2 regions of the Bradyrhizobium sp. 521_C7_N1_3 genome follow, and region 2 is predicted to be linked to the other one. Evidence: riboswitches for the same ligand, from Rfam matches in the RefSeq annotation. Region 2 holds a riboswitch; the other holds the start of a gene.
The links. A riboswitch is a leader RNA that binds a small molecule or an ion and turns the genes downstream of it on or off. The one in region 2 is predicted to bind cobalamin.
Positions count from the first base shown of each region.

Region 1: linked by a shared signal. The riboswitch ahead of AB7008_RS18875 (energy-coupling factor ABC transporter permease) and the one ahead of metE (5-methyltetrahydropteroyltriglutamate--homocysteine S-methyltransferase) in region 2 are both predicted to bind cobalamin.

Region 1 is NZ_CP197232.1:4,115,292-4,118,683, reverse strand. It holds gene cobT (nicotinate-nucleotide--dimethylbenzimidazole phosphoribosyltransferase) at 1-113, opposite strand, end outside; gene cobF (precorrin-6A synthase (deacetylating)) at 124-873, opposite strand; gene AB7008_RS18875 (energy-coupling factor ABC transporter permease) at 916-1,593, opposite strand; cobalamin riboswitch at 1,631-1,848, opposite strand; gene cobA (uroporphyrinogen-III C-methyltransferase) at 1,894-2,625, opposite strand; gene AB7008_RS18865 (cobyrinate a,c-diamide synthase) at 2,622-3,392, opposite strand, start outside.
Region 2 is NZ_CP197232.1:2,303,126-2,306,517, forward strand. It holds gene AB7008_RS10370 (hypothetical protein) at 1-205, opposite strand, end outside; gene AB7008_RS10375 (hypothetical protein) at 551-841, opposite strand; cobalamin riboswitch at 1,193-1,394, shown strand; gene metE (5-methyltetrahydropteroyltriglutamate--homocysteine S-methyltransferase) at 1,496-3,392, shown strand, end outside.

The sequences.
Region 1 (3,392 bases), 1.8 Mb from region 2:
AGCCGGCCGAGCGCGCCGGCCGGTTTTGTGAGTTGCGCCTGACGCGCGAGCGCCGCGTCGCGATGGACGGCGGAGACATCGGGGCATTTCCGGGTGACCCAATCGGGGAGCATGCTGCCTCGCTTACGGCCTGCGCTTGAGAATGTAGCTGTCCATGATCCAGCCATGCCGTTCGCGCGCATCCTGTCGCGCAGCGACGATGTGCGGGCCGATCTCGGCCAGAGCGCCCGACATCACGATCTGATCGGGCATGCCGAGATAGGCGCCCCACCAGATGTGCAGTCCCGCCGGATCGAGCGACTGGAATGCCGTGCCGCCGTCGAGCATCACCACCACGGTGTCGACGCCCTGCGGCCAGCCGCCTTCGCGCAAGCGGCGCCCCGTCGTAACCAGGAAGGGCTCGCCGATGTCGTTGAGCGGCAGCGCATGCGCCGCGCACAACGCCTGGATCGAGGTGATGCCGGGCACGACCTCGATATCAGGCAAGGGATCGAGCCGGCGCGCAATGCGCAGCGAGGAATCATACAGTGAGGGATCGCCCCAGATCAGCAGCGCGACCTTGCCGTCATCACCGAGCTGGCTCGCGATCGTCTGCGACCAGGCCGCGGCCACGGCGTCGTGCCAATCGTCCACGCCCTTGTGATAGTCCGCTTCACCGGCATCGCGCACGGGAAGGTCGAACTCGGCAATGCGCGTCGTTTGATTGGTGAGCACATCCGCGCAGATCGTCCGCCTGAGATCTGCGAGATCGGACTTCGCCGTCCCCTTGCGCGGGATCAGGATGAGATCGGCCGCGTTGATGGCTTGAACGGCGGCGCGTGTGAGCTGCTCCGGATCGCCGCAACCGATGCCTATCAGGGAGAGCGTGAGCATCGCGCGTGCAGGGGCGGCCGTGACGGCCGCCCCCTTTGTCTCTTAAGCCGCGTTGTGCAGGCGCGGCGTGACGAGGCCGGGCGCGGTGACGCCGCGCAGCGATTTCGCCAGCGCCAGCACGGCGAGATCGGCCAGCGGCTCGATCACGATGACGAGTGCGTAGGAGGCCGCGAAGGTCGCGATATTGACGAGGTTGGTCGCACCGAAGCCCGAGCCATAGAGCGCCCAGAACGCGACCCAGGCGATGACCCCGGCCTGATACGTGGTCGACAGCGCCAGCGCCTGGCGATAGCTGAGATCGACATAGGCGGTGTTGCGGGCAATGATCCGCGTGGCGATCGCCTGGATCGCGAACAGCGGCACCAGCAGCGTGGTGACGTTCATGCCGTATTGCGGCAGGTCGGGTGGCTCGAAGAACACGCCCTGGAACAGCAGGCCGAACGCGAGGCCGAAGGCCGCAGGCGCTGCCCCAAACAGCAGGAACAAGGTCGAGCCGAGGATGAAGTGCACCTCGGAGACGCCGACCGGGAAATGCGGCAGGATCTCGAAGAAGACGAACACGAGGCCCGTGGTGGCGAGCGTCCGCGCCGCGAACGACGTGATGCCCTGCTCGCGCACGGTCTCGACCGCGAGCTTCAGCGCAACGCCGCCGACGGCGATGCCGGTTGCGTAACTCAACACGAGCTTGGCGCCCGATACGACTCCGGGTTCGATATGCATGGTTCAGTTCCTTCCTGCCGTCACACCCGACGGCCTTGGCCACAAAACATGCACGGCCGGTCTCCTGGCTCGCGGTTCACTGGGGTTCTCCGGCCTTCCCGGGCCTCGCGGCCCAGTGGCTGATCGGAGCCCCTCACCGCTTACAGTCGCGGGGGCGGCTGGGGTTTTGGGCGGCGCAACTGTCCGCCCACCCCCATTCCCGATTATGCTCCGGCGGTTTGCGCCGCCTCGAGCACCATGCGTCTCCTGTGTGCCCCTTTCGCCAGCCGGGCGTCAAGGGGCGAAGGGCGGCCGGGACGGTCATGACGGATAATCGCCCGCCAGCGCGCCGAACAGGATCACGGCGGCCGTCGAGGCAGCGCCGCCCCGCGCAAGCTGTTCGGCCAGCTCGGCAATGGTGGTGCGGACCAGCCGCTCGTCGGGACGGCCGAGGGATTCGGCGAACAGGGCCGGAGTGCTCGGGGTGAGGCCGTGCTCGATCAATTTTGCGACAAGCGCCGGAAAGGTGCGCCGGCCCATATAGACCACGGTGGTCGCTTCGGGATCCGCCAGCGCCGCCCAGTTCAAATTCTGCGGCAGGTCGCCGGTCACATCGGCCCCGGTCACGAACTGCACCCGGCGCGAGGTGTGGCGCCGGGTCAGGGGAATGCCGGCTTGCGCGGCGGCGACACAGGCCGAGGTGATTCCGGGAATGATCTCGTAGCCGATGCCGGCTTCGCGCAGCGCCTCCAGCTCCTCCTCGAGCCGGCCAAAGATGCCGGCATCGCCCGATTTCAGCCGCACCACGCGGACGCCGGCCGCGGCATAGTCGACCAGCAGGCGGTTGACGTGGTGCTGCTTGGTGGAGGGCCGCCCTGCCCGCTTCCCGACCGCGACGAGATTGGCGCCGGGCCGGGCCAGATCGAGGATCGCGCCCGAGGCGAGGTCGTCGTAGAGCACGACATCGGCATCGCGCAGCCGCGCGGCGCCCTTGACCGTGAGGAGCTCGGGGTCGCCAGGGCCTGCCGAGATGAAGGTGACAAAACCGCTCACCGGTCCTCCGCGATCAGATGGAAGAACGTGCCGGTGGCTTGTCCCCGGCGCGAGCCCGTCTCGGCGATGACCGCGCCTGTTGCATCGTGCACGACCGCGAGCGGCGTATCCGGCTGCGCGACAATCGTCGAATAGTGGAACTCGTGGCCGCGCAGGCGCGCGCCGACCTGATGCCCCGGCATCGGCGCGGCGAGCGCAGCGAGACGATAGCCGAGATGCATGCGGCGCTTGGCAAAGCTCGTCTCCAGCCCGAGCAGGCCCGTCATCTCATGACGGATGCCGTCGGCATCGGTCAGAGCGGTTCCCAGCACCATATAGCCTCCGCATTCGCCGTGCACCGGCCGTGTGTCCGCGAAGGCGCGCAAGCCGCCGCGAAAGCGGGCGTTGGCCGCGATCTTCCCCGCGTGCAGCTCGGGATAGCCGCCGGGCAGCCAGCAGACATCGGCGCTCGCGTCAGGCGCTTCATCGGCAAGCGGCGAGAAGATCGAGATCTCGGCGCCGGCCGCGCGCCAGGCTTCCAGCATGTGCGGATAGATGAAGGAGAACGCGGCATCGCGGGCCAACGCAATGCGCTGCCCGGGCGGCGTCACATTCATGCCGTTTGCCGCCGGTTGCGGCGACCAGCTTGCTGCCGATCCCAGCACCGCATCGAGATCGACGTGTTCGGCGACGAAGCGCGCGGCCTCGTCGATCAGCTTGCCGATCTCGGCCTGCTCCTCGGCCTGCACGAGGCCGAGATGCCGCTTCGGCAGGCTGATCTCGGCATG
Region 2 (3,392 bases):
ATTTGTTGTCCCGGTGTCTGGTCCACGAAACGAAAATAAAGTCGTTTTGGCCAAGTTCAACAACGCCCCACATTTGAGGCACGAACTGTGCCACCTTCGAGACATTGGAGATAATTTGTTCTATCGTCTCACCATCTTGCGCTCGCCAAGTTGACTTCAGTCGTTCGACAAGGGGACTGTCGCTGGCCCGAATATTATTGCTCATGGCAGCCGGCCAGGCGAGGCAGATTAAAAATCCGACCACGCTAAGCCATAGCGCGGGTCTTCCAGGCATTCTCTTCATAACCCTCGGCCTATCGCGTTTCATCCAAATATCTTGTGAAGCAGGCAACCTCGAACCTGCTATGCCATCGCAAGAAGTTTACGGGGATGCACCCGCTAGCTGTCCCGCGCGAGCAGGCGCTCCCCTCTATGTCATGCGCAGCTAACTTCCCCGGCAGCGACTGCGTCAATTGGCTGAGCTGGACCTGCCCAGAGGAGGAGACTGGGCATTCCGAGGGTCTGCATTCTTCGTGCCAGGCAATAGGCGGAAAATTTCACGGAGTTTGTGTCACTCTTGTCGACTTTCCGACCTTTGCATGTTTTCGATGTTTCTGTTTGGCGTATCCGCCGCAGCTTGTGCATCCATGTCCCGCACCGGATATTTAGCAGAAGAGTTGAACGCCTCGATGCCGGATGCCTGTGGACGGAAGTGGGTTTGCCGCCATTGAGCTGTGTGGTTCGCTATCGTGCCGCCCGCGTTCGAGCTGCGTGATTGCCAAGCACCAAGCCGGCTTGATCCCAGCTCTGAAGTCTGGGTGGCACGCAAATCAACCCCTCGCCAGTTGCTAAATTTCGCCACGTGCCTTGGCCTATTCGCCGCAGATCCTTTAGTTGAGCGAAGAGCTGGCTAGCTGAGGTGCTGGGCGAACCTCTGGAAATCGCAAAGCCGCATTGAAAGCGCTCTGATATAACGTCGGTACTCCCGCCGGCAGGCTGCTTCTGTCCCTTTCATCAATTTAGCGTGCGGCTCCGCCTCAAGGCAGCTCCGATGCTTATCCGGCATCTGAGAAGGATATGTCTGATTATGACATCTCTGATGAGAGAATGTTTCTAGATGGTGAAGTCACAGAGATGCACGGTCATTCGGCTAGCGGATGTCGCAGATTAGCTTGCACATAATCTGAGAGGTTGACGGAAGAGTTCTCCTGCCGATAATCCAAGTCGTCGAGGTTCTCCGGTTCCCATTGATCCGGAGCTAAGAGGGAAGCCGGTGCAAATGCCGGCTCTGCCCCCGCAACTGTGAGCGGCGAGCCGCTGTCCGACGATGTCGCTGAAGCCTGCACGGCTTCGGGAAGGCCGGACAGCAGCGATGACCAGCAAGCCAGGAGACCGGCCCCGACAATATATTGGTCCACGGGCGGGGTGTCTCGGTGGTGCGCCAAGCAGCCGTCGCACGCGCGACTTCTCCTGCCTGCGTCCGCCATGGCCTTTGTCCCCAACAGGGGTTAACGCTATGTCTCCTCTCTCTCTTCCAGTTGCTACGCTCGGAACGCCACGCATCGGCCCAAGGCGTGAGCTCAAGCTCGCTCTAGAAAGCTACTGGGCTGGAAAGATTAGTGAACAGCAGTTGCACGAAGACGCATTCGGCCTACGCGCAGCGAACTGGGCTCGTCAAAAATCGCTCGGCGTCACGATCATTCCGTCAAACGACTTCTCGCTGTATGATCAGGTGCTCGATACAAGCGTCATGGTTGGCGCAATCCCGGAGATCTACGCCGCGAACGGAGAATCCGTTTCGCTCCAAACGTACTTCGCCATGGCCCGCGGATCGCAATGCGGCGAGCAGGATGCGAGTTGCGCCCAGAGCCCGCGGGGATCTGGCGTGCCCGCGCAGGAAATGACCAAGTGGTTCGATACCAACTACCACTACATGGTTCCTGAGTTTTACCGGGGACAGGCGTTCAGACTGTGCTCTCGCAAACCCGTCGAAGAGTATGAGGAAGCGAGGGCTCTTGGCTTTCAGACCCGCCCTGTCCTGATCGGGCCGGTCACATTTTTAAAGCTCGGCAAGAGTACCGATAGTGCGTTCCAGCCCCTCTCTCTCCTCGATGATCTGATACCCGTCTATATCGACCTTCTGCATGAATTAGCCAAACGAGGGGCAAGTTGGGTTCAGTTTGACGAGCCCTGCCTGGTCCTTGATCTGGATGAGGCGGCGCGAAATTCGTTGCTGCACGCCTATAACCGGTTCGCAAAGGAGGGACCCGCTATCAAGATCATGCTTGCGAGCTATTTCGGCGCCCTAGGCGACAATCTGGATACTGCCCTGAGCCTGCCAATTTCCGGTCTGCACGTCGATTTGGTTCGAGCGCCAGAACTATTGGATCAGATCGTTGCTGACGGCCGAAGTGATCTCGTCATGTCGCTCGGTGTCATCGACGGCCGGAATGTGTGGCGGTCGAACTTGCCGTCGCTCCGTCAGCGGCTGAAGCCCTCGATTGCGAAGCTTGGCAGGCACCGTGTACAGCTCGCTCCATCCTGCTCGCTGCTTCACGTGCCGGTCGATGTTGAACTCGAGACCGGGCTCGCGTCCGACGTCAAGAGCTGGCTTGCTTTCTCGGTTCAGAAGATGCGTGAGCTTGCGATCCTGGCGCGGGTACTCGCAGGCGACCAGAATGTTGGGCTAGCTCTTGCCGAGTCGGAATGCGCTGCGACTGCCCGCCGGACCTCGCCGAAGATCCATAATGCCAACGTCGCTGTCCGAATGAGGGCGATCGATCAGACGATGCGCCAGCGCGCCACCCCGTTTGCCCGTCGTTCCGAGATCCAAAGGGAACGCTTTGGACTACCGGCTTTTCCCACCACGACGATAGGATCGTTTCCGCAGACCACAGCGGTGCGAAATGCTCGCGCGGCGCATGCGCGAGGTGCGATGAGCGAGGAGCAATACGACAGGTTCCTCAAAGAGGAGATAGCCCGCGCCGTACGTTGGCAGGAGGACATCGGTCTTGACGTCCTCGTTCATGGCGAATTCGAGCGTAATGACATGGTGCAGTACTTCAGCGAGCAACTCGCCGGCTTCGCATTTACAAGGAATGGATGGGTTCAGTCCTATGGTTCGCGCTGCGTTAGGCCCCCGATCCTGTTTGGCGATGTAGTGCGGCCGAAGCCGATCACCGTGGAATGGTGGCGCTACGCGCAATCACTAACTAGTAAGCCGATGAAGGCGATGTTGACCGGACCGGTGACGATCCTGAACTGGTCGTTTGTTCGCGATGATATTCCTAGAAGCGAGGTCTGCCGTCAGCTTGCGCTCGCGATGCGCGATGAAGTCCGCGATCTCGAGAATGCCGGTGCGGCGATGATACAGATCGACGAAGCTGCACTTCGCGAAGGATTGCCATTGCGCC